DNA from 3 places in the Enterobacter sp. JS8-1 genome. Region 3 is predicted to be linked to each of the others. Evidence: predicted binding sites of a transcription regulator. Region 3 holds the regulator's gene; each other region holds the start of a gene.
The links. The regulator PhoB, encoded in region 3, activates phosphate uptake and scavenging genes when phosphate is short. The targets are predictions, from matches to a motif close to CTGTCATAAAACTGNCNNAT.
Positions count from the first base shown of each region.

Region 1: a site for PhoB is predicted at 4,983-5,002, ahead of kdgR (DNA-binding transcriptional regulator KdgR). Genes of this name have one in related genera too.
Region 2: a site for PhoB is predicted at 2,173-2,192, ahead of ACOQH0_RS02950 (esterase-like activity of phytase family protein). Genes of this name have one in related genera too.

Region 1 is NZ_CP185805.1:2,834,057-2,844,508, forward strand. Features, by position in the region: gene ftsI (peptidoglycan glycosyltransferase FtsI) at 1-986, opposite strand, end outside; gene cspE (transcription antiterminator/RNA stability regulator CspE) at 1,223-1,432, opposite strand; gene ACOQH0_RS13475 (DUF2627 domain-containing protein) at 1,445-1,588, opposite strand; gene ACOQH0_RS13480 (MBL fold metallo-hydrolase) at 2,115-3,104, opposite strand; gene ACOQH0_RS13485 (YebO family protein) at 3,128-3,418, opposite strand; gene mgrB (PhoP/PhoQ regulator MgrB) at 3,493-3,636, opposite strand; gene ACOQH0_RS13495 (YobH family protein) at 3,796-4,035, shown strand; gene kdgR (DNA-binding transcriptional regulator KdgR) at 4,100-4,891, opposite strand; gene ACOQH0_RS13505 (MFS transporter) at 5,070-6,443, shown strand; gene htpX (protease HtpX) at 6,494-7,375, opposite strand; gene prc (carboxy terminal-processing peptidase) at 7,569-9,617, opposite strand; gene proQ (RNA chaperone ProQ) at 9,637-10,323, opposite strand; gene ACOQH0_RS13525 (GAF domain-containing protein) at 10,420-10,452, opposite strand, start outside.
Region 2 is NZ_CP185805.1:602,669-613,120, reverse strand. Features, by position in the region: gene yjiA (GTPase) at 1-681, shown strand, start outside; gene ACOQH0_RS02950 (esterase-like activity of phytase family protein) at 769-2,127, opposite strand; gene ACOQH0_RS02945 (YfaZ family outer membrane protein) at 2,538-3,083, shown strand; gene ACOQH0_RS02940 (NAD-dependent succinate-semialdehyde dehydrogenase) at 3,252-4,622, opposite strand; gene ACOQH0_RS02935 (helix-turn-helix domain-containing protein) at 4,774-5,517, shown strand; gene ACOQH0_RS02930 (LysE family translocator) at 5,565-6,218, shown strand; gene ACOQH0_RS02925 (DUF445 domain-containing protein) at 6,222-7,493, shown strand; gene ACOQH0_RS02920 (DUF2955 domain-containing protein) at 7,490-8,566, opposite strand; gene ACOQH0_RS02915 (HlyD family secretion protein) at 8,556-9,623, opposite strand; gene ACOQH0_RS02910 (MarR family winged helix-turn-helix transcriptional regulator) at 9,620-10,090, opposite strand; gene ACOQH0_RS02905 (ArsR/SmtB family transcription factor) at 10,239-10,452, opposite strand, start outside.
Region 3 is NZ_CP185805.1:1,044,448-1,054,899, reverse strand. Features, by position in the region: gene ACOQH0_RS04885 (DUF2339 domain-containing protein) at 1-1,848, opposite strand, end outside; gene malZ (maltodextrin glucosidase) at 1,937-3,754, opposite strand; gene proY (proline-specific permease ProY) at 3,919-5,292, opposite strand; gene brnQ (branched-chain amino acid transporter carrier protein BrnQ) at 5,374-6,693, opposite strand; gene phoR (phosphate regulon sensor histidine kinase PhoR) at 7,103-8,398, opposite strand; gene phoB (phosphate response regulator transcription factor PhoB) at 8,420-9,109, opposite strand; gene sbcD (exonuclease subunit SbcD) at 9,297-10,452, shown strand, end outside.

The DNA.
Region 1 (10,452 bases), 1.8 Mb from region 3:
CGGATACGGTGCCCGTCAAGCATGTACGGGTGGGTGTCAATCACGCTGTCCGGCTGTACCAGCCCCTGCTGCAGCGCCGTCATCAGCACCAGCGGTTTGACGGTCGAACCCGGTTCGAAGGTATCGCTTATCGCACGATTACGGAAATCGTTTAACGTCGCCCCTTCGCGATTATTAGGGTTAAAATCCGGATAGCTTGCCATCGCAAGAATTTCGCCCGTCTGGATATTGATTAATACCGACGCCCCCGACTCGGCTTTATTCCACGCTACCGCATTATCGAGCGCATCTTCGGTGATAGTTTGCAGGCGCTCATCAATACTCAGCTGAATGTTATGGGCAGGCACAGGTGCCACTTCCGTCAGATTTTCAACCACGTGCCCATAGCGGTCTTCCCTCACCTGTCGGACGCCAGGCTTGCCCATCAACTGGGTATTGAAACTTTTCTCAACACCTTCAATTCCTTGTCCATCGATATTGGTAAAGCCAATAAGATTGGCCGCCACATGTCCCGCAGGGTAAAAGCGGCGGGATTCATCGCGTAAATTAATGCCCGGCAGGTTGAGTTTGTCTATCCACTGCGCCTGTGAAGGATCGACCTGACGGGCCAGGTAAATAAACCGTCCCTGCGGATTGCTGTTTATTCGCGACGACAGCGTGCTCAGAGAGAGATGCAGCGCATTGGCCAGCGCCTGCCAGCGGTCATCAAACCCTACGCCACCTTTTGCCAGTACCGTTTTAGGATCGGCCCATACCGCCCGGACAGGCACACTCACCGCCAACGGCCTTCCCTCGCGATCCACGATCATTCCGCGCGGAGCATCAATGGCGACCTCACGCAGCGAGCGCATGTCCTCCTGCTTAACCAGATTGTCAGGTTTAACGATTTGCAGCCAGGCCACCCGCCCCAGCAAAAAAGCCAGACTGCAAAAAATAGCAAAACAAAGCAGAGCAAAACGCGCCGGCGTAAAGTTTCCGGTGGTCATTATGGTTTTCTTTTTCACCTGAGCCTCAGGGCTGTTGATCAACGCCCTGATTTAACGGGAAAAACCGTTCTGAAGGAGAGGAAACAATGCTAATAACCTCGTAGCTTTGCAACAAGTTACTAACAAGAAGAGGAATGGTAATATTTTGAAAGATAACAGAATAAAAAAGCCCCGCGATACGCGAGGCTTTATATCTGAGATTGAAGCGCCAGGCACTTCAGTCAGCAGTGGTTCGATCAGATAGCAGTTACGTTAACTGCAGCTGGGCCTTTCTGGCCATCCTGAATTTCGAACTCAACGTTCTGGCCTTCAGCCAGAGTTTTGAAGCCATTACCCTGGATTGCAGAGAAGTGTACGAACACATCTTTGCTGCCGTCAGCAGGAGTAATGAAACCAAAACCTTTAGACTCGTTGAACCACTTAACTTGACCTTTAATCTTTGCCATTTGCAAAATTCCTTAGAGTGTTTTCTTAGCCCGCAGGCTTGACTGAGATAAAACTGAGACATTACTGCATGAGGCACTAATATAAGGTTCGGCAGAGAAGCGGTATTCAACGACAACGTGTTTACTCAGGACTTCTTTACTGAAAATGCCACACATAAACAGAACTGTACCTCGTTTGACCCAAAACGTGTTATCACACACAACGATTAATATGGCAAGCCATTTTTAAACGTGTCTCGATCCGCCGCACAAATTCAAACACTGCCCTGGTATGATCTGCACACTTATGCGCAACGATCATGGACAATGTGTGTTCTTTACACCGCCACTGCACTATTACCGCAAGCGCTGTTATCTAAGACTTTTTTACCATAGACCATACATTTCTTGCCGTCCAGATAGAGGAACAACTTTCTTTAGAACATTGATTGAGTTAGAACATTTTGTGAAAACTTATGCTCAAATCATTCCAACGCGTCGGTAATGGACAATGCATATTTGGTGTTAATAAACATACTGACACTGCATTAAAAATCACCAGTCAATAAAGAATATGATGCACCAAAATAATGAAATTTTTATGACTCTGCCTCAAAACAAGGCAAGCAAAACGTTTCGATAAAAATAAAACAATCCTGAAGGGCTATAAATACAAAATATATGCAACTATTGCGCGCATTGTTTAAAAGGATAAATATTCGCCAATTTTCAGTATCCTGAAGGAATTATTAACCGGTGCTACATTATTCAGTGCCTGAGTTAACGCATGGACGGGTTCATCAAGGGATTCATCTGCCAGTTCAAACACGCCCCAATGGATGGGAAAGGCCAGGGGTTGGCCGAGCTGCTGCCATAACGCCACGGCAGATTGCGGGTCCATATGATGGACCGCCATGAACCATTCTGGTGCATACGCGCCAATCGGCAACGCAGCGGCGTCAATTTTACCCAGACGTTCGGGTATCGTTAACAGCTCCGGCGAATAGCCCGTATCACCGCTGAACCAAAAGCGGTGCTTTCGCCCCTCAAAGACCCAACCACACCATAATGAACGATTCCGATTCCAGGGGGTACGCATACTCCAGTGCTGCGCCGGAACGGCTGTCAGGGTAATTCCCTGCCAGGTTATGCTCTGCCACCAGTCGAGTTGTACGATGTGCCTGGCTCCGCGACGGCGAAACCAGTCTGCCAGACCTAAGGGAACAAACAGCATTACGTCTGGAAAACGTTTCAGGATACGGCGAATGGTTGCATCGTCGAGATGATCGTAGTGATTATGCGAGATAACCACTGCATCAAGCTGCACAAGTTGTTCAACAGACAGTGCAGGAGGTGTTTTGCGCACCGGTCCTGCAAAAGGAAGCGGAGAAGCGCGTCGCGAAAAGACGGGGTCGGTAAGAATGGTATTGCCATCCATCTGCACCAGCAGACTCGCGTGTTCAAGCCACCAGACCCCGTCGCCTTGTGGCTGTTTCAGCTCAACAGGTTGCCACCACTGACGTATGAAATCGTCATACCCCAGCGCAGGCGGTTTAGGTAAACCTGCCGCTTTCCGCGCCTTTCGCCAGCGCTCAACATCGCCGGGCTGATGTCCTACAGGTGCAGTATTGCGAAAGCCATTCGGCGTGTGATGGATCAGGGAGGGGTCATACCAGGGATTTTTCCAGACCACGGCCACCTCCCGCGAGCAACAGGTTATCGTTCGGCCACCAGACGGATAAAGTCGTCTTCGTCTTCTTTGTCTGCAACGACCGCTTCTTTAGGGGCTTCTTTCTCTTCTGGTTCGTTAGCTTCGCACAGACGGCGCAGCAGCGCATTTTGGCGCTTTTGCTGATCGAGCAGCGCTTCAAGCAACTCGATTTGCTCGTTCGTGCGCGAGCTGGCACGGTTGACGAAAAACCAAATGACCAGTCCAGCGACCAGAATAACCAACGAGACCATCAGGGATGCCAGATTTAGCAGCCCTGAATTCATTAACTCACCCATTTCACCACCTCAATAAAAACGCCCATTTTACCACTGGCGCGAAGGAAGGAAATGACCTTAGGAAAAAATGCGTCTTACCACGGAATAAACTTGTTGATTGCGCAAACGCCGCTAAAAAACTGTACATCCTGATCGCACATCACGTTGATAGTCTGTGTCCACAGCACCACACATGCCACCAACACGATAACCAGAATTACCCAGCGTATTTTTTTCACTCCACTCTCCGTTTTATGACCCGAGGCAGCCAGGTTATCACGGCTATCTTAAACAGCGTCTAACTGTACCCTCATCAAACTCTTTTCGGAATCGTGCACTTGTTTCACTGAGTAAACAGGTTAGGCTAAATGCATGACAACAACGATAAAGAGGCAATGATGCATTTAATCATTCGAACTATTATTGCACTGGCCGTTCTCTGGACTGGCCTTCTGTTAACCGGATATGGTGTGCTTGTGGGGAGCACCGAAAACGCCGCAGGTTTAGGTATCAAGTGTAAATATCTGACAGCCCAGGGCATGAGTACTGCGCAGTACATCCACTCGGACAGTGGGATCATCGGTTTGACCAACTGCCCCGTCCTGCGTAAATCGTCCGTAGTAATTGATAACGGCTAAATATCGCTGAACCGCATCCATGAAAAACGCCGCAAATGCGGCGTTTTTTTTATCCCTGCCGGGGTTAAAACGGATAATCGTTATAGCCCATCTGCTCAGAGATTTTACGCGCGGCAGTATGAAGAATAGCCACGTACTCATGCAGGCGTTCTTCGGAGAAGCGCAGCGTCGGGAAGGAGATACTCAGGCCAGCAATAACAACACCGAAGCGGTCGAACACAGGAACGCCAATGCAGCGCAGCCCTTCTTCCTGTTCTTCGTTATCTTCACCGTAACCCTGCTCACGCACTTTATCCAACACCGCTAATAGCTCATCGGTGGTGGTGATGGTACGCTCCGTGCTGCGTTTGTATTCCACGCCAGAGAGGATCTGCTCCACCTCTTCACGGTCGCGCCATGCCAGCAGTACTTTACCAATGGCGGTACTGTAGAGCGGGTTCCGGCGACCAATGCGCGAATACATGCGCAGGTTATACATGGAATCAATTTTATGGATGTAAACAATGCTGTCCTCATCCAGTGCGCCAAGATGGACCGTTTCTTTTGTCAGACGAGAAAGTTCGCGCATCTGAATATCCGCACTGCGGATCAGATCAACGTTTTGCAGGGCACGGGCACCCAGTTCGAACAGTTTCAGCGTCAGCGAGTATTTTTCAGATTCGCCTTCCTGCGCAACATAGCCCAGTGACTTCATGGTTTGCAAAAAGCGATAAACGGTGCTTTTCGACATCATCACACGCTGCGACAACTCTGTAATACCAATTTCACGCTCTTCTCCGAGCGCCTGTAAGATGCCAAACACCTTCAGCACGGAAGAAACAGAATCTGGCTGCTTATCCAAATCTGCAATTGCCATTTATCACCTCATGGAGAGTGTTTTATAAAAATCAGAACCGGTTTTTATTATAAATTCCCGTCATGCTAGCTGCAATCAATCCTCGTTTACTTCGTTACAAATCTGCGACATAAAACGGAATTAACGGTGCTAAAATAGTTACCCTGAGAATAATTTCCTACCGAGCTATTCACCCAAAATGCAAAAAATCCTTTCCGATGGTCTGCCTTTGCCCCAGCGTTACGGCGCTATTGCGACGATTATCATCGGTATTTCCATGGCCGTTCTCGACGGTGCCATTGCTAACGTTGCCCTGCCAACGATTGCCAGCGATCTGCAGGCTTCCCCCGCCAGTTCTATCTGGATCGTCAACGCTTATCAGATAGCCATTGTGGTTTCGCTGCTCTCATTCTCTTTTCTGGGCGACATGTTCGGCTATCGCCGGGTTTATCAGTGCGGGCTGGTGGTTTTTACCCTGACGTCACTTTTCTGCGCTCTTTCAGATTCGCTGCACACCCTGACGATAGCCCGTATTGCCCAGGGTTTTGGCGGCGCGGCGCTGATGAGCGTCAACACCGCGCTGATCCGCTTAATCTACCCTCAGCGCCATTTAGGGCGCGGTATGGGGATCAACTCATTTATTGTCGCGGTCTCTTCTGCCGCCGGACCGACTATTGCGGCGGCCATTCTTTCTGTCGCCTCCTGGCAATGGCTTTTCGCCATCAACGTGCCGCTCGGCATCGTCGCGATCGTCTTTGCCCTGCGCTATCTCCCTGGTAATGGCCCGAAAAGCACCATGCCCCGCTTTGATCTGCCCAGTGCGGTAATGAATGCCCTGACCTTTGGCCTGCTCATCACTGCTCTGAGCGGGTTTGCCCAGGGTCAGTCGTTAGCGCTTACCGGCGCAGAACTTGCCGCTCTGCTGGTTGTAGGCTTCTTCTTTGTGCGTCGCCAGCTTGCACTGCCGGTACCCTTGTTGCCGGTAGACCTGCTGCGTATTCCCCTTTTTTCACTGTCTATTTGCACCTCAATCTGCTCGTTCTGTGCCCAGATGCTGGCGCTGGTTTCCCTGCCCTTCTTCCTGCAGAGTGTGGTCGGTCGTTCTGAGGTTGAAACCGGGCTGCTGTTAACGCCATGGCCGCTGGCGACGATGGTGATGGCGCCGCTCGCCGGGTATTTGATCGAACGCGTGCATGCCGGACTGCTGGGTGCAATCGGGCTGGCGGTGATGGCAACCGGCTTGTTTGCCCTGGCTCTGCTTCCCTCATCGCCTACGGATCTGGATATCATCTGGCGCATGATCCTGTGCGGTGCGGGTTTTGGTCTGTTCCAGTCGCCGAACAACCACACCATTATCACTTCCGCACCGCGCCATCGCAGCGGAGGAGCCAGCGGCATGCTCGGCACGGCGCGTCTGCTGGGTCAAAGTACCGGTGCTGCACTGGTTGCGCTGATGTTTAACCTTGCCGGGCAGAATGGTAACCACGTTGCGCTCCTGACCGCAGGCTTCCTTGCTACCCTCGCGGCCATAATCAGCGGACTTCGGGTCACCCAGCCCGGCGTGAAGGCATAAAAAAAGCCGGGCAGAGTACTCTCCAGCCCGGCTTTTTCGGTGTCTTCGCGTTACTTCAGGTATTCGCCACTGCGCAGCGCTTCAATACGTTTATCGAGCGGCGGATGAGACATAAACAGCTCACTGAGCGATTTCGATTTACCGTTAATGCAGAAGGCCATCATGCTGTTCGCTTCCTGCGGCTCGTAGCTGGTCTTCAGACGCTGCAGCGCAGCAATCATCTTCTCACGCCCTACCAGTTTTGCAGAGCCTGCATCCGCGTGGAATTCACGGTGACGTGAGAACCACATGGTAATGATGCTTGCCAGAATACCGAACACCAGCTCAAGTACCATCGAAACAGCGAAATAGATCAGCGGGTTTCCGTTGCTCTCTTCACCTTCGTCGCGGTTGCCCCCCATAAAGCCTGCCGCGATTTGCGCCAGGATACGAGAGATGAAGATCACGAAGGTGTTCACCACGCCCTGAATCAGGGTCATGGTCACCATATCACCGTTCGCGATATGGCTGATTTCGTGAGCGATAACCGCTTCGGCTTCGTCACGGCTCATGTTCTGCAGCAGACCGGTGCTGACGGCAACCAGAGACGCATCACGACGAGCCCCCGTTGCGAAGGCGTTAATGTCCGGCGCATGGTAAATTGCAACCTGAGGCATCGCGATGCCTGCCTGCTTTGACTGCTGAGCCACCGTGTTCATCAGCCACTGTTCCATATCGTTGCGTGGCTGCTCGATAACTTCTCCACCGACTGATTTCAGCGCCATCCACTTCGACATCAGCAGTGAGATGAATGAGCCACCAAAACCAAACAGCAGCGCCATAATCAACAGACCCTGAACGCTGCTCGACTGAATTCCTGTCAGGCTTAGCACCAGCCCGAATACCACCATAACCGCCAGGTTGGTGAGCAGGAAGAGCGCGATTCGCATCATAATTTTCTTTTAACCTCTGTTTAACAAAACGCACTATGCGATTACCCACATCGTATGGGTATTGTGGCTATTTTCAAGGATTCGAGGGGTGTAAGTCACCAGAAAGACACAACTTTACACAATTGAAGAGCAGCTTGACGAGAGGAAGCAGAACTAAAAAAAACAGGCACAATGTCTTGTGCCTGTTGAGGGATTATTTTGCAGGTGCCGGTTGCACTGCGGGTTTCTCTTTTTGCAGATTCGCCAGGTCGAGGGCGATATGCACCGTCTCGTCCAGATACGGATCCGGCTCCTGGTAATCTTTTGGCAGATCGTCCAGTTTTTTGAGCAGAGGCTTACCTTCACGTTTGAAGCGATCGTTGATACGCGCCAGACGCGTTGCGTCATCCTCATTGTTCTCTTTTTCACGCTGAGCGTAATTGAGAGAAACAATGTTCCGTTTCGCCTTCAGGGCATTGAAACGCGCAATGTCCTTCAGGATGTACTGGAATTCAGGATCTTTCACGATGCGTTCGTTATGGTCTTTCAACAACGCAGGACCAAACTGAGTCATGTCGCCAGATTTCACGAACGTCGCAGCATTGATGCTATCCCACGGCAACGCGTTATCTTCAAACTTCTCGCCCGTTTCGGTCTCTTCGGTGCCCGTTGGCATCATGATATCCGGCGTCACGCCTTTACGTTGCGTACTGCCACCGTTCACGCGGTAAAACTTTTGAATGGTGTACTGAACGGAGCCCAGCGCAGGCCATTCCGGGCGCAGCATCTGATCGTAAATACGGTTCAGAGAGCGGTACTGCTGAACGGTGCCTTTACCAAAGGTCGGCTCACCGACGATAAGCGCACGGCCATAGTCCTGCATTGCCGCGGCAAAGATCTCAGAAGCAGACGCACTGAAGCGATCGACTAACACCACCAGCGGGCCTTTGTAGTAGACCACACCATCGGTATCGGCATCTTCACGCACTTTACCGTTGTTATCACGAACCTGAACAACCGGGCCAGACGGAATAAACAGACCCGACAGGGAAACCGCTTCGGTCAGCGCCCCACCGCCGTTGCTGCGCAGATCGATGATCACGCTGCTGACGTTCTGTTTTTCCAGCTTCTGCAGCTGCACTTTCACGTCGTCGGTCAGACCAACGTAGAAGCCAGGGATATCCAGAACACCGACTTTCTCTTTACCGACGGTTTTCACCGACATTTTGACGGCACGGTCTTCAAGACGAATGCGTTCGCGTGTCAGGGTGACGATACGGGTTTTCGTCCCTTTCCCTGCAGGCAGAATTTCCAGGCGAACTTTGCTACCTTTCGGCCCTTTGATCAGCGCAACCACATCGTCCAGACGCCAGCCGATCACATCGACCATGTTCTGTCCGGTTTGACCAACGCCGACAATGCGATCGCCTACGCTAATCGCTTTGCTTTTAGAGGCAGGGCCACCTGCCACCATGGAGTTGATCAGGGTGTAGTCATCGTCCATCTGCAACACTGCGCCAATACCTTCCAGAGACAGGCTCATTTCAGTATTAAACTGCTCGGTATTTCGCGGAGAGAGATAGTTGGTATGCGGGTCAATTTCGTGGGCGAACGCCGTCATTGCCAGTGAGAAAACATCCTCACTGTTGGTCTGCGCCAGGCGTCGGATGGCAAATTTGTAGCGACGGTTTAAGGTCTCACGAATTTCTTTCTCGTCTTTGCCGGTGAGCTTGAGGCTCAGTTCGTCATATTTAACTTTTCCGTCCCACAGCGCATTCAGCTCGGCTTCGTCTTTCGGCCATGGCGCTTTGCTGCGATCCAGATTAAAGGTGTCGTTGCCGGTAAAGTCCATTGGACGTTCCAGCACTTTCAGCGCGTATTGATAACGTTCGAAACGACGCTTTTGCGATAAATTATACAGATCGTAGAACAGATCCAGCTTACCGGAGCGCAGTTCGTCACCCACGTCGGATTTACGTTTAGCGAACTGTTCGACGTCGCTGGCCAGCAATACGTTATGGCTGTAATCCAGCAAGTTCAGATAACGGTCGAAGATTTTGGCCGAAAAGGCCTGATCGAGATCGAACTGACGATAGTGCGAACGAGTAAAGCGCGACGTCACGCGCTCACTCACCGTCGCGTGCTGCGTCTCTTCCTTCAATACCGGAATTTGATCAACACGCGTAATATCGTCCACAGCGAAGGCGTGACCTGTTATAGCAAACAGGCCCGCCAGCGCGGTGAGCTTAAAAAAAGTGTTCATGCCAGGCTTGGCCTCCGTTTCAGAACAACAAGTGTTCTGCGCGTACTATCATTGACATACCAGAAGTCAGCTGTACACGAACGCCGTCTTTGGTGATTTCCAGTACGGTGGCGTCCATCGCATTGTTACCCGCTTTGACCTTAAGAGCCTGACCGACGCTCAGTGCGTTAATGTCAGAAACTGGGGTATGGCGCTGCTCTTCACGAGGCGCGCGTGGGGCTTTAGCTGCTGGCTTGTCTGCACGCGGTTTGCGATCGCTATTCTCATTACGACGCGGTGCAGGACGCGGTTTACGCTCGCGACGAGGCGCATCTTCCTGACCATTTGCCGCAGCGGCTTCGCGTTTTTTCGCTTGCTGTTCGGCACGCTGTGCCTGAACGCGTGCTTTGGCTTCTTCCAGCTGCTTGCGCGCATGTTCAACGTGCTGCTCATCCAGTTCGCCGCAAGGGTTGCCGTCGAGATCAACACGGGTTGCACCCGGTTTGATACCGTACAGGTAACGCCAGCTAGACGTATAAAGACGTAAGGCAGAGCGAAGCTGCGTTTTGCTGAGATTCATCTCACCTTCAACGCGCGCGACCAGATCCTGAAAGATACCGACTTTCAGAGGACGAGCCTCACCTTCAGCGCTGAAGCACTGAGGAAAACGCTCGGCCAGAAATGCGATAACTTCTTTACTGCTATTCAACTTAGGTTGATTTTCCATGAAATTTCCTGATTACAACGGACGTTGCCAACTCGCGCAGGCATGAACAGGCGACATTATAATGACGCTATCAGTAATTGCTACGTTATCCGTTGATTATCCTGCGACGCTCGCAAAGAATTTTTGATA
Region 2 (10,452 bases), 440 kb from region 3:
GACCGTCTGGTGATCGAGTGCACCGGCATGGCCGACCCCGGCCCGATTATTCAGACCTTTTTCTCGCACGAGATCCTCTGCCAGCGCTATCTGCTGGACGGTGTCATTGCCCTGGTCGATGCGGTCCACGCCGACGAGCAGATGAACCAGTTCACCATCGCCCAGTCTCAGGTGGGCTACGCCGACCGCATCCTGCTGACCAAAACCGACGTGGCGGGCGAAAGCGTTAAGCTGCGCGAGCGTCTGACCCGCATTAACTCCCGCGCGCCGATTTACACGGTGACGCGTGGCGACATCGATCTGTCTCAGCTGTTCAACACCAACGGCTTTATGCTGGAAGAGAACGTCACCGCAAAACCGCGCTTCCACTTTATGGGAGACAAGCAAAACGACGTGGCGTCGATTGTGGTGGAGCTGGACTATCCGGTGGACATCGGTGAGGTTTCGCGCGTGATGGAGAACCTGCTGCTGTCGTTTGCCGACAAGCTACTGCGCTACAAAGGGATGCTGTGGATTGACGGCGAGCCGAACCGCCTGCTGTTTCAGGGCGTACAGCGCCTGTACAGCGCCGACTGGGACAGGCCGTGGGGCGATGAACCGCCGCACAGCGTGATGGTGTTTATTGGCATCCAGCTGCCGGAAGAGGAAATTCGGGCGGCGTTTGCAGGGCTGAAGAAATAACCGCTATGTATCCCCTCTGCCCATAAAATATTGCCTGCACAGACGCCCCCTCTCCCTTGAGGGAGAGGGCTGGGGTGAGGGGGATACTTATTTCACCGCCTCCGGCAGCGTCACAATCCACAGCTCGCTGTCAGACTCCGGCTTCTTCAGCGGCTTCACGCTGAGCGTGGTTTCCACCGGTTTATCATCCAGCGTCAGCTTGCCTTCCGCATTCACCCGATAATCCTTGAGCTTTTTGCCCTCGACCGGATGTTGCATCGCCACCTTCACGCCAAAGTCGTTATCGTTCGCCACCGCAAGCCGTTTGCTGTCGATCAGCGCCAGCCCTTCGGCCTTCTCCTGCTGCCAGCCGAGCGCGCGGAGATCGACGACCTGCGTTTTTGCAGCAAGCGTTATGCCGCGCTGCGCCAGGGTTTTCTCATCATCAAACTCCGGGTACTCGCCCGGCTTGTCAAAGGCGCTCAGATCGCTCGCCTTACTGAGATCCACCTTATAAATCAGGTTACGCATCCCGTCGTTTTTATCGCTTCCCTGCTCAATCAGCAGAATGTGCTGGTCATCGAGCGCCACGATGTCGCCGATTTTGGCGTCGCTGTTTTTGCTGTAGGCCGCGCTGTCGATAGGGTAACCGTACATCGCGGTTTTCCCGGTCGCCGGGTCGAAGCTCACCAGACGCGTAAACAGCGCCTGCTTTTTGCTCTTACCGTCGATATCCAGCGTACTTTGCACGGCGGCGATAATCCGCCCGTCCGGCATGCGGGTCAGGCCTTCAAAGCCCCGATTCGCCTGACGCCATTTGATAATGTTTGGCAGACCGCCCGCGATGGATTTCTCCCCTTCCGCCGCCTGCGGCCCGTGGATCGCCAGGATCTTCCCTTTGCTGTCGACGTTAATCAGGAACGGGCCATACTCGTCGCACAGCCAGTAGCCGCCTTTACCGTCCGGCGTGATGCCTTCCGTGTCCAGGCCGCGGTTATCGCCCTTCAGAATGTTTAGCGTGTCGCTGAATGCCACTTCATTGGTGGAGCCAATCACGCCGCTTTGCAGCGGCAGACCGTTAATCTCGCCTTTATCGTCATGCAGCGGACGGGCATCGGTTGCCTCTGCCTTGCCGTTCTGGACGCGAATGGTCATCAGCAGCGGCGCGAAATCTGGCGTGACAAATATTTTGGCTTCGTTTTTACCTCTTTTTGGCGCATCGGCGTTGGGACCGCGATCGGTCACGGTCGCAAAGGTCAGGGCGTCCCCCTGTTTGCCGGTAAACAGCAGGCCAGAGCCAATCCCTACCGGGAGTCCGTTCGGAAACGCGCTGGCAAACGCGCCGCTGTATTTCACATGCGAGCCTTCAGGGAAGCTGACGATATAGCGCTCTGCGGTAGGTTGTGCCGCCACGGCAGAGAATGAGAGCGCACAGCCCACGAGTACAGGAATGATTTTTCTTTTCATGTTGTTAGCATCCAGTTAGTGAAGCCAACACCGTAATGAAGAAACGTGTCAGAAAAATGACATGAAAGGACGACGGATCTGCACAAAATTACGTATAGCAACCACCAGAAATGTAAACCTCTGTCTTTATCTGTGACAACTGAAACACTTTTGGAAATTATTAGAAACTCAATTAATTCATCTCAAATGGCTTTCTTTGCCTCGTTCAGTTGTCGTTTAGCCAAAAATCTAAACTGTTCCTAAACGCGAATTTATTTGTCATTGACGACCTTCTAAACAAACAATTTGGCAACAGATAAAGATTAAACCCCCAACAAAAACAGCATAAAACTGCGATAGATATCACATTTGCAGTCATAAACATCCGTTGTTAAGGTGCCCTCAGATTAATTTGATAACGAGGAACACTCATGAAAAAGCTTAACGTACTTATCCTTTCCGCTCTGACCGCGGTATCTGGCTCCGCACTGGCAATGGGCGGCAGCATTGAGCAGGGTAAAAACTTTACCAACCTGAATGTGGAAATGGGTAAATCTACCTCCGGCCTGTATACCGAAGGCAACTGGCTGAAAAATACCGATGACGGCACCACGACCGGTGGCGTAGGTGCAGGCTACAACGTTGAAGTCGGCCCGGTGATGTTGAACGCAGGCGCTAAGGCTCTCTACGTTGGCCCGAAAAAAGGCGATAACGGCGTGGCGTTCCCAATCGGCGGCGGCGTGAACGTTGCTCTGACCGACAGCATCAAGGTCTTCGGCGAAGGTTACGTTGCGCCAGACGGGCTGAACAACAGCGTGAAAAACTATGTTGAAGCTAACGGCGGCGTAAGCTGGACCCCAATCAAACCGGTTACGCTGAAAGTGGGTTACCGCCACGTGAGCGTTGACGGCAAAGATGGTCGTCCAAACCACACCCTGATTGACGGTGCGTACGTGGGCGGCGGCGTGAGCTTCTAAGGCTGTATTACGCCCGGCGGCGCTACGCTTGCACGGGCCTACAATGAACTGTGCAATCTATTGATACTGTTGCACATTGTAGGCCGGGTAAGCGCAGCGCCACCCGGCAAGAAAGGGTATAGTACTCTTCATGGAAAACCTGCCGGTTGGCAGGTTTTTTATTACCTCTTACTTACGCACCACCACCAGCTTCTGGTTCACAAACTCTTTGATCCCCAGATCCGACAGCTCGCGCCCGTAACCGGACCGCTTCACGCCGCCAAACGGCAGTTCTGCCGCGGTATCGGTGAGCCAGTTGATGTACACCATCCCGGTCTCAATCCGCGACGCCATTTTCTTCGCACGCTCAATATCCTGGCTGAACACCGCGCCGCCCAGACCGTAGTGAGAGTCGTTCGCCAGCGCAACCGCCTCGTCGTCGCTTTTCACGACGTACATCTGCGCTACCGGGCCGAAGAACTCCTCGAAGTACGCCGGGTTGTCGCGGGAGATATTCGTCAGGATCGTCGGTTCGAAGAAGCTCCCGTCACGCTGTACGGGCTTGCCACCATGGTGCAGCGTCGCGCCGTTTTTCACCGCCTCGTTAACCTGTTTGGTCAGCGTTTCGAGCGCGTCTTTAGACGACAGGGGCCCCAGCGTGGTGCTTTCGTCCAGCGGATCGCCTATCTTCACCTGCTTAAACGCCTCGGTAAATTTGCTCAGGAACGTATCAGCAATCTTCTCGTGCAGGATAAAGCGCTTCGCCGCCGTACAAACCTGTCCGGCATTGTTGAGCCGCGCGTTAACGCCGATCTTCACGGCTTTATCAAGGTCGGCATCGTCCAGCACCACGAACACATCGTTACCGCCCAGTTCAAGCGTAGATTTCTTGATGTGCTTCGCCGCCTGCGCCGCTACAACGCTGCCCGCTTTTTCGGAACCGGTCAGCGCTGCCCCCTGCACGCGATCGTCGGCAATAATATTTGCCACCTGATCCGAAGAGATAAACAGGTTGGTCCATGCCCCTTCCGGCGCTCCCGCCTCGCGCACCAGGTGGGCAAAGGTTTCGGCGCAGTGCGGCACGATGCTGGCATGCTTGGCGATCACCGGGTTGCCCGCCGCCAGGTTTGGAGCCAGCACTCGCATCAGCTGGTAGTACGGGAAGTTCCACGGCTCAACGGCCATCAGCACGCCGATGGGGTGGTGCTCCACCCAGGCTTCACCGAGTTCTGAATCATATTTCACCGGCGCCAGGAACTGCTTCGCGTTGTCGGCGTAGTAGCGAGCGATCTGCGCGCACAGCTTCACCTCGCCGCGACTCTGTTCGATGAGCTTACCCATCTCCTGGCTGGCGATTTTCGCCAGATCCTCCACGCGCGCGTCGATCAGGTCGGCAAGCTTATGCAGCACCGGCAGGCGCTGGCTGATGTCGCCTTTCGCCCAGTCCGAATGGTACAGCGCATCGGCCGCCTTGAGCGCCGCTTCGATATCCGCATCGGTATGTGAGGGGTATTCTTTGATGAGTTGGTTAGTGGCAGGATTTACTGTCTGATAAGCCATGTCGAATCTCCTTGTTTTACCGCTTAGGGTATTAAGGGTAGTCAACATGACTGGCTGTGGGCGTAAAGTTGGGTATATCCGGAAGGTTCTTAATGAAGCGCTGCCAGAGGGTTCGCTGACGTGGTATAAAAAACCTTCAGAAGGAGCGCCCATGACCGATACCCGACACGTCCGTCAGACTTTTCACCGCGCCTCAGGCCTTGAGCTGCGCAGCACCTGGCAGAGCACCCAGGCGTACAAACGCCATAGTCACCCTCAGCTTTCCATCGGCGCGATTGTGGAGGGCCAGACCTGCTGCGTTTGTCACGACAGAGAGTACATCCTTCATCCCGGGGATCTCATTGTGATCCCGTCCTGTGCGCCGCACAGCTGCAACCCCGTCGCCGGGCAACCGCGCAGCTACCATATGCTCTATATCGACACTGAGCTTCCTTTGGCGCTACAGGTGATTCGTAGCCCTGACCTGTTTGCCCAGTACCTGGACGTTGTCGAGACGCTGTCTTCAGCAGCCCTGGACATGCTGCTTTCTGCCCTTCCCCGCGGCACAGATAACGCAGATGCGCTTCGTTCAACCAGCCAGCAGGTTCAGGAGGCATTTCTTTCCGACCTTGCTGCACCACCTTCGCTTGACGAGCTTGCTCAACGCTTTTCGCTGCGCAAGGAGACGCTGATTCGCACCTTCAAGCAGGACACCGGCCTGACGCCGGGCAGCTTCCTCAACATCTCCCGCGTGGAATACGCCAAAGCGCGGCTGCGCGCCGGGGATGATATTGTCGACGTTGGCTACCAGAGCGGTTTTGCCGACCAGAGCCATTTTCATAAGACCTTCGTGAGCTATACCGCCGCCACGCCGCGCCAGTACGCCACGGGCCGATCAATATCAGACAATAAATAGGTTCTGCCGCGCCGTACTCTGACCTCAGATTGTTAACTGAGGTCGCTATGGAACTGTTATTCCCTTCCGCTTTTCTCGCCCTGGCGCTGGCGCACTTTGTTGCCCTGCTAAGCCCGGGCCCGGATTTCTTCCTGCTGGTAGGCTACGCCGCGCGCTATCGGGTGCGCGGCAGCGCGGGATTGTGCTTCGGCATCGCCGCGGGTAACGCGCTTTATATTCTTCTGGTGATTATCGGCTGGAGCGCGCTGCGCCAGTTTACCTGGCTGTTTACGCTTATCGAGCTTTGCGGGGCGCTGTACCTGCTGTGGATCGGCTCGCATCTGGTGCGCAGCCGCCCGCAAGCGCTGGCGCTGAATGAGACCCAGCAGCGCTTTCCCTCACTGCGCAAGCAGATCCTGCTGGGGCTCGGCTCGGCGCTCCTTAATCCGAAGAATGCGCTGTTCTATCTGGCGCTGATGACGGCGCTGCTGGGGCCGGACGTCACGCTGCTTCAGCAGTCGACCTGCGGTCTATGGATGGTGCTGGTGGTGCTGGTGTGGGATCTGGCGCTGGTGTCGCTGATGGGGCTGCCCGCGGTCCAGCAGAGGCTCAGCCGTTCGCTGTGGTGGATTGAGCGCACGGCAGGGGTGGTGCTGATGGGGTTTGGTGGGTGGGTGTTGTGGCGGTTTTTGCACATTCCCCCCGTCTCCCTCTATTCTTAACCCATGGAAAAAATAGCTGAACTCAAACGCGCCAAGCTTCTCGCGCTGTCGCTGCTGCTGATTGCTGCCGCAGCGTTTATCACTACCCTGTTCCTGCCGCAGACCTTCTGGGTGCGCGGCGTGAAGGCCATTGCCGAGGCGGCGATGGTCGGCGCGCTGGCAGACTGGTTTGCCGTGGTTGCGCTGTTTCGCCGGGTGCCCATTCCGTTTATTTCGCGTCATACGGCGATTATTCCGCGTAATAAGGACCGAATCGGCGACAATCTTGGCCAGTTCGTGCAGGAGAAATTTCTCGATACGCAATCGCTGGTGGCGTTGATCCGCCGCTATGAACCGGCAAAAATGATCGGCACCTGGTTCAGCCAGCCGGATAACGCGCAGCGCGTCGGGCAGCATTTGATTCAGGTGATGAGCGGTTTTCTGGAACTCACCGACGACGGGCGTATTCAGCGATTGCTCAAACGGGCGGTGCATAAGGCCATCGATAAGGTCGATCTCACCGAAACCAGCGCCGTCATGCTGGAGAGCATGACCAAAAACAACCGCCACCAGGTGCTGCTGGATGCGATCATCAACCGCCTGATTACCTTGATTCAACGGGAGAGCACGCGGGAATTTATCTCTGACCAAATTGTTCACTGGCTGAAGACCGAGCATCCGCGCAAAGCGATGGTACTGCCTACCGAGTGGCTGGGCGATCAAAGCGCGGAGATGGTGTCGAACGCGGTGAATACGCTGCTGGACGATATCAGCCACGACCGCACGCACCAGATCCGCCAGGCATTTGACCGCGCTACGCTGAAGCTTATCGACAACCTGAAAACCGATCCGGAGATGGCGGCGAAAGCCGACAACATCAAGCACTACCTGAAAAACGATGAGGCGTTTAACCGCTATCTGGGCGAGATGTGGGCTGACCTGCGCCAGTGGCTGAAAACGGATATGCAGAGCGAGGATTCCCGCATGAAGCAGCGCGTTGCTAATGCCGGTCAGTGGTTCGGTGAAACGCTGACAAACGACGTTAACCTGCAGGCTTCGCTGAATGAACATCTGGAGCAGGCCGCCCATCGCGTCGCACCGGATTTTGCCGCGTTCCTGACCCGCCACATCAGCGACACGGTCAAAAGCTGGGACGCCAAAGATATGTCCCACCAGATAGAGCTGAATATCGGTAAAGATCTGCAGTTCATCCGCGTCAACGGCACGCTGGTGGGCGGGACGATTGGCCTGATCCTGTTTTTACTCTCGCAGCTGCCTGCCGTGCTGGGGCATTAGTCTGCTTTAGGCGGCGCGATGAGGTAACGCGTCGCCTCAAAGCGGTTAAGGATCAGGTGCACCAGAAATACCATCGTCAGCGTTGCTACCAGCGAAAAGGTGACGGACGTGATGCGATAGAGATCGCTGAACACCAGGTCAGTGTCCGGATGCATGTTCTGCCCGAACATAATGCCGATGGTGGTAATACTGGAAAACCCCACGCCCGCGCCCACCTTCTCCATCACGTGCAGGCGCGCGCCAAACGCCAGCCCGAGGCCAATCAGGGGCATCATCAATAGCATATGGCTGCTGTGATCGTAGAGGATCAGCTGCACCACCAGAATATAGAGGCAGCCCAGCACCACGCCGACCACGCGCCAGATAGAGCTCATCACCGAACCGCGGTAGTGCATGGGGAACAGAATCAAAATCCCCGCCATCAGCGCGGAGAGCGAATCGCTTAAGTCGCTAATCTGGAACACCACGAATATCAGCGTCGCGACGGTGCCGGAGAGCAGCGATTCGTGGCGCACGCGAGCATCGTCTTTCTCAATCAGCGGCGGCGGCTTGCGGGGCTCCACGTCCGGCAGCAGATAGTTCATCAGCGCGCTCAGGCACACCGCCATGATGCTCGCTTCGATGTTGGAAAACAGCAGCGTGTGCCAGTTGGTAGTGGGGTAGCTCATAAAATTGAGCATCACGCTCTGGCATACCACGCCCATTGAGCCAAACAGAAACAGCGGCCCCTTGCTCATAAAGCGAAAACGCATCACGTACAGGGCAAACACCACCAGCGTCATGATGACCGGCCATTGCGACAGATAGCCGATGATGAAGATCATTTCGACGCAGTTAAGCGCGGCGCTGAAGATAAACTGCTTCGCCACGTGGCGGTTAAACACCGGCACCAGCGACAGCAGCATGATCGGGTAGACCACAAAAAACACGCCGTAGCTGGTGTTGTAGAAGCTGGAGATGCTGAGCGCAATCATCCCGGCAAAGACGATGCGCAGGGTCTGGCGAAAGTCGTTTGCCGTGTAGACGATATTGCCGTGCGGGGTAAACACCCGCGCCAGGGTGCTAATAGACATAATGAAGCAGGCTCACCAGGTGGATCTGCATCCCGGAGAAGAAGCGCGCAAACGGCCCCTCGCTGTTATAGAGCTGCACGGTGGCGCGTGCGCCGGTCGGCAGATGCTTCGGCAGCGCCTCGTCCAGCGCGACGTGAATGCGCATGCGTTGGGCATCGCGCACCCAGCGGTTGGAGGTCTCCGGTTCGGAGAGTTCACCGTTAACCGCTTCTTGTCCGGCGAGGATCCCCGCGTCGCTGCTGGTCACGTGGGCGCGGAACACCTGTCCCGGGAAGGCGTCAAACACCACAGCGGCGTCGGTGCCCTGATGGGTGTGGCGCAGGCTCTTCTCGCGGAAATCGGCGACGATATCGGTCTGGTTGTTCACCAGCGCCAGCGCGGCTGAGCCGGACGAAGCGTAAAAGCCAGGGCTTAACTGTAAGTTACTCACCGTGCCGTCCGCTTCTGCGTAAACTTTCGTCCAGCCGAGATTCAGCTCCGCGTCATCCAGCGCGTTGCGGTATTTTTGCAGCGTCACGTTGCGGTGCTCGTCTCGCTCGCCGCGCTGAATACGCAGGTTATGGATGTTGGCCTGAATGGAACTGACGGACTGCTCGCTGCTCTGCCAGGTGGTACGGACCTTATCCAGATCCGCCTGCGAGACGCTCTGCAGGGTGCTCAGCTTCTGGTAGCGGTCGAAAGTCACTTTGTCGTTACGTGCGGTCAGCACGGCGGTTTTCAGGCTGGCCTGCGCGGAGGCGATCTGCGCATCCAGCTGTTCGTTAGACAGACGTGCCTGCTCAAGCGCGATTTGCGCAGCTTCCACTTTGTTGCGAAACGGCGTGTTGTCGAGTTCAAACAGCAGATCGCCTTTCCTCACCTGGCTGTTGTTGTGGACATGTACCGCCGCCACATAGCCGGAGACGCGCGGAGAAACCGGCGTTACCACGCGCATCACGGTGGAGTCCGGCGTCAGCGGGATCCAGATATCCGCGACGATAAAGTAGACAAACATCAGCAGGAAAGAGGCAATACTCACCCTTACCCAGCGGGCAAACTTTTGTTCAGGAGTCATTATTTTTCGGTCTTGTTATCTTCTTCGCGGATTGTCCGCAAATTGCAGGCGATTTGATTTAACGTGGCGCTGAAAATCTCGATATGTTCCGGCGCGATGTTTTGCGATACGCGCGCCTGATATGTCTCAATCACCTGAGTGAGCCTTTTTAATATGGCTTTTCCTTCAGGCGTCAACGTCAGAAGCCGGATGCGCTTGTCATAAGGCGATACGGCGCGCAGCAGGTAACCCTGCTTTTCCAGCTGTGTCAGGGTGCGCATCAGCGGCGGCAGTTCAATGCCCTGCACCTCCGCCAGCTCAGTCATGGAGACGTTATCCCCGAGCTGATGAAGCTGCATCATCACCGTCCAGCTCGACTGGGTTAACCCGGTATTGAGAATGGCATCGTCGATGACGGCACGCCACTGGCGCACGATCATCGCCATCCGCATACCCATCGGCCTGCGGCAGAACAGTTCTTCTTCACTCATGGGGAAACCTCTCGTCACACGCGGTCACGATAATAGTTATCATGATAAGTATCAAGAAACGAGAAGTTAAAGCGCAGGAATTGCGAAAGGATGTCTCCCTCTCCCACAGGGAGAGGGCCTGGGTGAGGGCACCAGCCCGCAGCAAAGTTTAGCGGCTAAAATGCTTCCTGACGGCACTTTTCCCCGACGCCGTCACCACCACCTCCCGGTACCCCGCCACCCGCTGGATCCAACCTTTGCTTTCCAGATAAATCAACAGCGCCGCGCCCGCCTCACCGCCAAGATGAAACCGCCGCTCGCTCCAGTCCAGGCAGGCGCAGCAGGCCTTGCGACGCGGATGAGCGCTTAACTGAATACCGAGC
Region 3 (10,452 bases):
CAAATGCAGCCCTATCGCGATGCGCGGCAGGAGTCTTTCTCCGTCGCGCCGCAACAGCATCAGCGCGGCAGGAAGCGCAACGCACCAGGCGAGATTCGACCAACCGGCGGCAACGATCTGCTGGTGCCAGAGCTGATACCCCACCATCAGCAGCATAACCGGCCACAGCAGCCATTTGCTGGCATCCAGCTCCCGCCACGCTAAACGCGCAGCCACCTGCCGCCATCCCCAGACCGACGCCGCCGTCAGCGCCAGCACGCCCGCCAGAATCGGTAATTCCTGCGTCATCACCAGCCCCGATGCGCCCAGGAGCGCCACGAGCCAGAACAGCAGCCCACCGGCCAGCAGCGCCCAACTGACCGGCATAAAGAGAGTCCGCCACAGCCAGGCCGCAGCCAGCCAGCAAAGGCTGAGGATGGTGAAGATCAGCAGCAGGCTCAGCGACGAAACGCCGTCCGTTTGCGCCCACAGCGCGCTGCCGAGCGCCAGTACCAGCAGCGCCGTCCCGCTATAGCTCATGCGACGCTGATGCTGCTGCACGCCCAGCCAGAGGATACCCAGCCCTTCCAGCGCCCAGGCCATCGCCGTCCAGCGCGCCGACAGCGCCAGCGGAATCGCGAGCGTCGCGAACCCGCCGCCGATGGCCAGCGCCGCCATCACCAGCGGTCGTCCGATGGCGGGATAGCGCCGCAGCGCAAGGAACGCGAGGGTAAGATAAAATGCGCCGTATCCCAGCGCGCTCATGGCCGGGCCATATTCCCAGTGCCGGGTCATGCCGTACTGCATTCCAAAACCGATCAGCGGCGGGGCAAACAGCAGCACGCCGTCAATAATTTGCTTCCCTTTCTCCTGCGCCCGCAGCGACAGCGCCACGCTCAGGACGCCGAATATCAGCGTATTGGCAATCAGGAACAGCTGGCAGACCCAGTAGTTTTCAGGCTGGTAGTCATTCAGCCCCCACAGGCCGCCCACGCCGAACGTAAACAGCAGCCCGAGCAGATTCAGCTCGCGCCAGTGCTGCCAGATGCTGATAACGAGAATGCCGATAGAAAGCAGAAGATAGAAAGAGAACAGCGCGACAAAGCTGCCGCCCCCGGTGGACAACAGCAGCGGCGCAAGATACCCGCCGAGGCTCGCCAGCATGGCGAGGCTCAGCGCCTTCTGCAGCACCGCCAGCCCGACGCTCGCGGCGCATATCACCACCAGAAGCGCAAAGGCCAGCGTCATCGGCAGCATTTGCCAGAGCCGGAATGCGCCAAACACCGTCAGGTAGAGCACGCCGGTTGCCCCGCCCTGGAGGATCAGCGCATAGACACGCTGCCTGTGCCGCAGCCGCCACCCAACCGCCAGCAGAACGATGGCAAACAGCGCCGTTGCCACGAGGCGCAGCTCAAGCGGGAACAGGGAATGTTCAACGGTATAGCGCAGCAGGAATGAAAGACCGAGGAAAAGCAGCAGGATCCCAAGCTTCGCCAGCGGATTACCCTGCATGAACCAGCGCACCAGCGACGTCAGTATGCCGCCAAAGGCAGAAGGCTGTTTTGCCGCAGGCGCCGGGGCTGGAGCGGGTTTTGCCACGGCAGCGGGAGTATCGGGGCGCCAGGGGTCGACAGCCGCGGGCGCGTCCTCAACCACCGGCGCGGTCACAGCCACCGGTGCGGTGGCTTGCACCGGCTCCGGCGCGCTTTCAGGCACGCCGCGCTGCTCAAGCGCCTCAATGCGCTGGCGTAGCCGGGCGATCTCCTGCCGCGCCGCCGTGCTGCGATTAAAGCCTATAACGGCCAGCACGGGTGCCACCACCAGCGCAAAAACCAGGAACAAACAGCCAAGGATGTAAAGCTCGTCCATGTTTCCACCTTCACCGTAAACGATCCGTTAAGATTGACACAAATAGTTGCATTTGCGCCATCTTAAAAGGTGGAAACATTAACAGCTCTTAGCTGCCGAACCAGATCGTCGCGGATACCGCAGGCAGCGCCAGCACGCCGTCCTGTATCGTCGCCTTGCCCTCTTTAATTTTCCACGTCGCCACCTTCAGCAGCGGTGAATCATCGAGCACCACTTCGCAGGCCTCGCCCCGGTTGATGGCGATCAGCACGCGTTGCTGGTTATAGACGCGGGCAAACACCACCACGTTATCGTGCGCATAAACCACCTGACAGCCACCGTAGCGCAGAGCCTGATTCTGTTTACGCAGCTTCGCCAGCCGCTGATACAGGCTGAACAGCACCTTGTCCTGTTTCGCCGGCTCCCACTGGAAGGTTTTGCGGCAGAACGGATCGTTGTTGCCGTCCAGCCCCACTTCGTCGCCGTAATAAATACAGGGTACACCCGGCCAGGTAAAGAGCCAGGTCACCGCCAGCGGCAGACGCGCCACATCCTTGCCGAGCAGGGATTTAAAGCGCGCGGTGTCGTGGCTATCGAGCTGGTTAAACATCCGCAGCTGCTGCTGATGAGACAGACCGGCGCGATAGTTCTCCATCCACGCCATGCAGGTTTCAGCATCGATATGGTTCGGATCGTAGGAGATATCGGTGTTAGCGAGAAATCCCCACAGCGGGAAGGTAAAGCCGCGATAGTTCATCGCCGCATCTTCCGCATCGTTCTGCAGCCACTGGCGCGCGTCGCCAAAGTGCTCGCCGAAGACAAACGCTTCAGGCTGGGCCGCTTTTGCCGAGCGCGTGATCCCGGCGACGTGCTGAAGGTTGTTCCGTGCCCCGCCCGCTTCACCGAGCATATGCACCACATCCAGACGCCAGCCGTCCATGTTCCACGGCGCTTTCAGCCAGTGGCGCACGATGCTGTCTTCACCGCCGTAGATTTCATTCACGAGAGTTGGCGACTGGAAATCCAGCTTCGGCAGGCTGGCGTAACCCAGCCAGTCCAGGGCGCGTCCATCTTCGCTAAAGCTGTACCAGTCGCGCTGCGGCGAGTCCGGGTTATGGCATGCCCCGCCCATCGACTGATTATGGCGGTCAAACCAGGCGTGCGAATCTCCGCTGTGGTTGAACACGCCGTCCAGGATCAGGCGCATGCCTTCATTTTGGGTGTTCTTACGCAGGCGCAGCAGCGCCTCGTCACCGCCAAACTGTTCGTCAACGTGGCGATAATCCTGCGTATCGTATTTGTGCACGCTTGGGGCTTTAAACACCGGGTTCAGGTAGAGCGCCGTCACGCCAAGCTTTTTCAGGTACGGCAGTTTTTCGCTGATACCGTCGAGATCGCCGCCGTAAAAGGTCGAGCCGCCAGCCTGCGCCGTCACCGGGTCATCCCACGCTTTCATAATGACATCGTGACCCGCCGCGTGGTGGTAATAAACCTTATCCTGCTGTGTGGTGCGCTTTTCGCTGCGCGCAAAGCGGTCCGGGAAAATCTGGTAAAAGACCTGATCGTTAACCCACTGCGGGCCGTTATCCGGATAATCGACCGCAAACTGCTCCAGCCGTGCGGGCGGGAAACGGCTAAACCCCTGCGGGGTAAACCACAGCTGACGGTTGTTCCACAGCAGCTTGAAGCTGTAACGGCGACGCGGCTGCCCAGTATTCAGGTCGATATTCGCCCGCCACGCCGTGATCCCCGGCTGCGGCTGGCTGCGCAGCTTGTGCATTTTCAGCCCGGTCTCTTCGTTATCTATTTCAGCGCGGAGCGTCACGCGTTCAGGCTGGTTTTCCCCCGCCAGCCAGAGCGTAATCACAAGGTTGTCTTTGTTTTGCTTAACAAATGGGGCAACCGGTAGGTGCCAGGCGTTTAACATCACGAATCCCCTTTGATGAAATTGACGTCACCTTGCCACAGGGTGGTTAAGGATAGCTCATCACGATCGGGATTATTGGGGGAGGAGAAAGGAGGAGGAGCTTTTTTTCCGGGGCAAAAGGGAGTGTAGGCCGGGTAAGCGCAGCGCCACCCGGCATTTTTACCTTACTGTGCTTCCGCCAGCTGACGGTCACGGCGGCATTTAAACATCCAGCCCACCAGCAGCAGCACGATCCACGCACAGCCCACGTAGAGGGAAATACGGGTATCCGGGTGGTAGCCAATCAGGGCAATAATGAACACCAGGAAGATCAGCCCGACGACGGTGGTTGCGACGCCGCCCGGTACTTTAAACTTCAGCGCTTTCGCCTCATCCGGTGACAGACGGCGGCGGAACGCAATCTGCGACAGCAGGATCATGATCCACACCCACACCGTCGCGAAGGTCGCCAGCGATGCAATCACCAGGAAGACGTTTTCCGGCATGATGTAGTTCAGGTAAACCGAGAACAGCAGCGCCACGGTCATGACCACAACGGTCACCCACGGCGTGCCGCAGCGTGAGGTTTTGGCGAACACCTTCGGCGCGCTGCCCTGCTCCGCCATGCCGTGAAGCATACGGCCCACACCAAAGACGTCACTGTTGATTGCCGACAGCGACGCGGTCAGCACTACAAAGTTGAGAATGCTGGCGGCAAAGGCGATGCCCATGTGCTGGAAGGTCAGTACAAATGGGCTGCCGTTGGTGCCTACCTGGTTCCACGGGTAGATGGACATGATCACGAACAGCGTACCCACATAGAACACCAGAATACGCATCGGCACCGAGTTGATGGCGCGCGGAATGGATTTCTCCGGGTCTTTCGCTTCACCAGCGGTAATACCGATAATCTCGATACCGCCGTAGGCAAACATGACCATCTGGAGCGACATCACCATGCCGAGCCAGCCGTTACTGAAGAAGCCGCCGTTGCTCCACAGGTTATGGATACCGGTCGGCTGGCCGCCGTTACCAATACCCCAGATGATGATGCCGAAACCGGCAAGGATCATGATGATAATGGTCGCGACTTTAAAGAAGGAGAACCAGAACTCCAGCTCACCAAACACCTTCACGCTCATCAGGTTGACGGCGCAGATGATCAGCACCACGCTCAGCACCCATATCCAGTGCGGCACCGCCGGGAACCAGACGCCCATATAAATGCCAAACGCGGTCACGTCGGCAATCGCCACTATCAGGATTTCAAAGCAGTAGGTCCAGCCGGTGATAAACCCGGCCAGCGGGCCTAAGTTTTCCTGCGCGTAGCGCGAGAAGGAGCTGGCAGAGGGGTTGTGAACTGACATCTCACCCAGCGCGCGCATGATGATATAGGCCGCCACGCCGCCGATGATGTACGCCAGCAGAACGCTGGGACCGGCCATTTTAATGGCATCTGCCGAGCCATAAAAAAGACCGGTGCCGATAGCCGAGCCCAGCGCCATAAAGCGGATGTGGCGCGTGCTCAATCCACGTTTAAGTTTGTTAGTGCTTTCCATTTAAATCTTGCCATTCAACACGAAAAAAACAAAAAACCACGGGGCCTTAAGCCCCGTGGTTAAACAGTTTGTTGCCGTTGATTAATGGGCGTTCGATGCGACCTGACGCCCTGCAGCACGGTCCCAGATAATCGCCAGAACCAGTGCAACAACGGTAGGCATCAGCCAGGCCAGGCCTTGCTCAGACAGCGGCAGACGCTGTGTCCACGCTGGCAGAATGTCTGCGAAAGCTGATGCTTTAATCCCGTCAAGGATACCAAAAATCAGGCTGATAAACATGGCTGGCGCGATAATTCGCGACGAGTTGTTCCACCACGGGCGAGTAAAGCTCAGCACCACCAGCACGATACACGGCGGATAAATCGCCGTCAGTACCGGAATAGAGACCTGAATCAGGTGGCTCAGACCGAGGTTGGACACCGCCATAGAGAAGATGCCGAGGATAAACACCAGGGTGCGGTAAGAGAGCGGCAGATACTGTGCAAAGAACTCTGCGCAGGCACAGGTCAGGCCAACCGCCGTCACCAGACACGCCAGGAAAATCAGCGCCGCCAGCAGCATGCTGCCCGCACCACCGAAGGTGTGCTGAACGTAAGCGTGCAGGATAGCTGCACCGTTGGCGTTCTGATCGACCAGCATGGCGCTGTCGGAACCCAGGCGGAACAGTGCCAGATACAGCAGCGTCAGACCCACACCCGCCATCAGGCCAGCCCAGATGGTATAGCGAGTCAGCAGGCGCGCTTCAGTCACGCCACGGGAACGCGCGGCATTGACGATAACGATACCAAACACCATCGCGCCCAGCGTATCCATCGTCAGATAGCCGTTCACAAAGCCGTTGGAGAACGCAGCATTTTTATAGGCGTCCATCGCGTCGCTAATCGGGCCTGCAGGCCAGACGATAGCGGCTACCGCCAGCACGATCAGGGCCACAATTTTCAGCGGCGCCAGGAAGTTACCCACGGTATCCAGCAATTTGCCCGGATAGAGGGAAACCAGAATCACAATCGCGAAGTAGATCAGGCTGTAGATAAACAGCGGCATCGCGCCGTCACCCGTCAGCGGAGCAATCCCCACCTCAAAGGAAACGGTCGCCGTACGCGGGGTCGCAAACAGCGGACCAACGGCCAGATAGCAGACGGTCGCCAGCAGAACGCCAGCCACTTTGCCAATCGGGGTGCTGAGGCTGTCCACGCCGCCACCGACTTTCGCCAGCGCGACAACGGTGAGGACCGGTAGACCCACGGCAGTAATCAGGAAACCAAACGCAGCTGTCCAGACGTGTTCACCCGCCTGTAAGCCAACCATTGGAGGGAAAATGATGTTACCTGCGCCAACGAACAGCGCAAATGTCATAAAGCCCAGCGCGATGATGTCACGCGATTTTAAGTGATGGGTCATAAAACCTTACTGCCTGTGGATGTGGTGTTGAAAACGTTGAGATTTTCGCTATCCCTGACGGGACGATACAGCGGAAAATTTGCTCAATTTCAGCGGGAAATGCTCCCGTCCTGGCGTGGAGAAGAATAGTTTTTCGATTTACCACGCAAATACAGTCGGTCTGACAGTATCTGGGGGGCAATTTAAACGCTTATAACGTTTAAAGGCAAGGAGGGATCGCAAAACCAGAACAATATACCAGCATGAAAAAACAGACCAGCACAATGCACTAATTATAAGAAAAACCCATGGCTAATCATGCGAACAAAAAAGCATCAACCGTATAATATTCACACGCGTTTCGCTTGACTGCAAAGCAAACGGGCCAGCAAATGCTGGCCCGTGGAAAGGTAAAATGACACGCCTGCCGTCAGGCGATCTTTTTGGCAATTAATCGTTCCGGAATAACAAAGCTGAAGCGGGTTCCTTTACCCAGCTTACTCTGAATATCAAGACGGCTTTCATGATGATTCACCGCGTGTTTCACAATCGCCAGCCCCAGGCCGCTTCCCCCGGTCTGCCGCGAGCGCGCCTTATCCACACGGTAGAATCGCTCGGTCAGACGCGGTATGTGCTCAGGGGCAATCCCCGGCCCGTTATCCTCAACGCTAAACTCAGCGCCCGCGCTAACACGCTGCCAGCGCACCACGATATGGGTCCCTTCCGGCGTATGATTCACCGCGTTATACACCAGGTTGGAGATGGCGCTGCGCAGTTCATCTTCACTGCCGAGCACCTTCAGGGTGCTGTCGACCTCAAAGCTAATGTGATGTTTTTTATGGCTTAACGTTTGCGCTTCCCGCTCCACCACCCGCAGCATCATCGGCACATCGATGGTGTCATTCAGTGCCAGTGAAGGCGCGGCTTCAATCTTCGAGAGCGTCAGCAGCTGCTTGACCAGGCCTTCCATACGGTGCGTTTGCTCGCGCATGGTGTGCAGCGCTTTTTCACGCGGCGCACCTTCGAGCGTTTGCTCCTGCATCATCTCCAGGTAGCCCTGAAGCACGGTCAACGGGGTGCGTAATTCGTGGCTCACGTTCGCGAAGAAGTTGCGTCTCGCCCCTTCCAGCTGGTGCATCTGGGTGACATCCCGCGCCACCATCAGCCACTGCCGATCGCTGTATGGCATCACGCGGATTTCCAGATGACGCCCGTTGTTGAGCCTCAGATTGTGCGGCCCCGTAAAATCACGCTTTTTCAGATACAGCGTGAACTCCGGATAACGCAGCAGGTTAAGGATATTTTGCCCATTATCGTCCGGCCAGCGCAGGCCCAGCAGCTGTTGCGCCAGGCCGTTACACCAGAAAATTGTGCCTTCTTCAGTGGTCAGAATGACGGCATCCGGCAGCGACTCTGCGCCGCTGCGAAAGCGTTTGATTAAGCTTCCCAGCTCGCGACGACGTTTTTTATTACGCATCTGCATCTGGTGCAGGCCATACAGCAGCGGTTCCCAGCTACCGCTTCCCGGCGGAGGGGTCATGCTTCTGTCCACCCACAGCCACCAGGAGAGGCGCAGTAAGTTCCAGAAATGCCAGACGAGTAACCCGGTCACTGCCGCCAGCAAAAACCACGGCAGATGCCCAACGATGGCCCCCAGAATGAAGGCCGGAATACAGCATAAGATCAGTTCAAAGACGAGCCTTTTCCATGACAGACGTTCCAGCACGCGTCACACTCCTGTCACTGTTCAGAAACGGGTCGAAAAACGATAACCCGTACCGCGGACCGTCTGCACCATGCGATCGTGACCGCTCAGCTCCAGCGCTTTACGCAGGCGGCGAATATGCACATCAACCGTCCGGTCTTCCACATACACGTTAGTTCCCCAGACGTTATTCAGCAACTGCTCGCGGCTGTAGACACGTTCCGGGTGGGTCATAAAGAAGTGCAGGAGTTTGAATTCGGTAGGCCCCATGTCGAGGGGATTTTCGCCCGTCATCACGCGGTGTGAGGTGGGATCAAGGCTCAGGCCCTGCATCTCAATCACCTCTTCTACCGCCATCGGCGAAATGCGGCGCATAACGGCTTTGATACGAGCAACCAGTTCTTTGGGAGAGAACGGCTTGGTGATGTAATCGTCCGCGCCGGTTTCCAGACCGCGCACGCGATCCTCTTCTTCACCGCGCGCAGTCAGCATGACCACCGGAATATCGCGGGTCATCGCTTCACGTTTAAGATGTTTGATAAACTGCAGTCCAGAGCCGCCAGGCAACATCCAGTCAAGCAGAATCAGATCGGGCCAGGGTTCATTCAGCTGGTTCACCGCGCTGTCATAATCTTCCGCTTCAACCGGCTGGAAGCCATTTTGTTCGAGCACGAAGCACACCATTTCACGAATTGGAGCTTCATCTTCTACGACCAGAATACGTCTCGCCATACTTTGCCCTGTCTTATCTTATTTAAGTTACAAGTTTGTAATGCGGCGTCATTATGCGTCAGATTTATGACAGATTTATGAAAAACATTACCACCATAAATGGCAAACTGTTGTTTTATTACAGCGGTTATTTTCCATCCCCTGAGAGTTTATAATCGCCATCAACTCTTTTCGCCACGGATCAGCTATGCGCATACTTCACACTTCAGACTGGCATCTGGGTCAAAACTTTTACAGCAAAAGCCGGGCGGCGGAACACGAAGCCTTCCTGAACTGGCTGCTGGAGACGGCGCAATCGCATGACGTCGATGCGATTATTGTCGCGGGTGACATCTTCGATACCGGTTCCCCACCGAGCTATGCGCGTGAGCTCTATAACCGTTTCGTGGTGAATCTGCAGCAGACCGGCTGTCATCTGGTGATTGTCGCCGGAAACCACGATTCTGTGGCCACGCTGAATGAATCCCGCGATATTCTGGCGTTTCTCAATACCACCGTGGTGGCCAGCGCCGGACATGCCCCGCAGATCCTGAAAAAACGTGACGGCACGCCGGGTGCGGTGCTGTGCCCCATTCCGTTTTTGCGCCCGCGCGATATCGTACAAAGCCAGGCGGGACTTTCCGGCGGCGAAAAGCAACAGCATTTATTACAGGCTATCACTGATTATTATCACCAGCAGCATACCGATGCCTGCGCCCTGCGCGGCGAAGCGGCAATCCCGGTGATTGCGACCGGGCATCTCACCACCGTTGGTGCCAGTAAAAGTGACGCCGTACGTGACATCTATATCGGCACGCTGGATGCCTTCCCGGCGCAGAATTTCCCGCCTGCCGACTACATCGCGCTCGGACACATTCACCGCGCGCAGATCATCGGCGGCTGCGAGCATATCCGCTATTGCGGCTCGCCCATTTCGCTCAGCTTCGATGAAACAGGCAAAGCCAAATCCGTGCATCTGGTCAGTTTTACCGACGGAAAACTGAGCGCTGTCGAGACGCTGGACGTACCCGTCACCCAGCCGCTGGCAGTGCTAAAAGGCGATCTGGCGGCCATCACTGAACAGCTTGAGCAGTGGCGTGGTGTCGAGCAGGTTCCGCCCGTCTGGCTGGATATCGAAATCACCACCGATGACTACCTACATGATATGCAAAGAAAAATTCAGGTGCTGACGGAGGATTTGCCCGTCGAGGTCTTACTGGTTCGCCGCAGCCGGGAGCAGCGCGAGAAAATTCTGTCAGGTGCGCAGCGTGAAACGCTCAGTGAACTGCGCGTCGAAGAGGTGTTTGAGCGCCGGTTGTCTCAGGAAGAGATTGACGACGCGAAGCGAGTAAGGCTCAACGAGC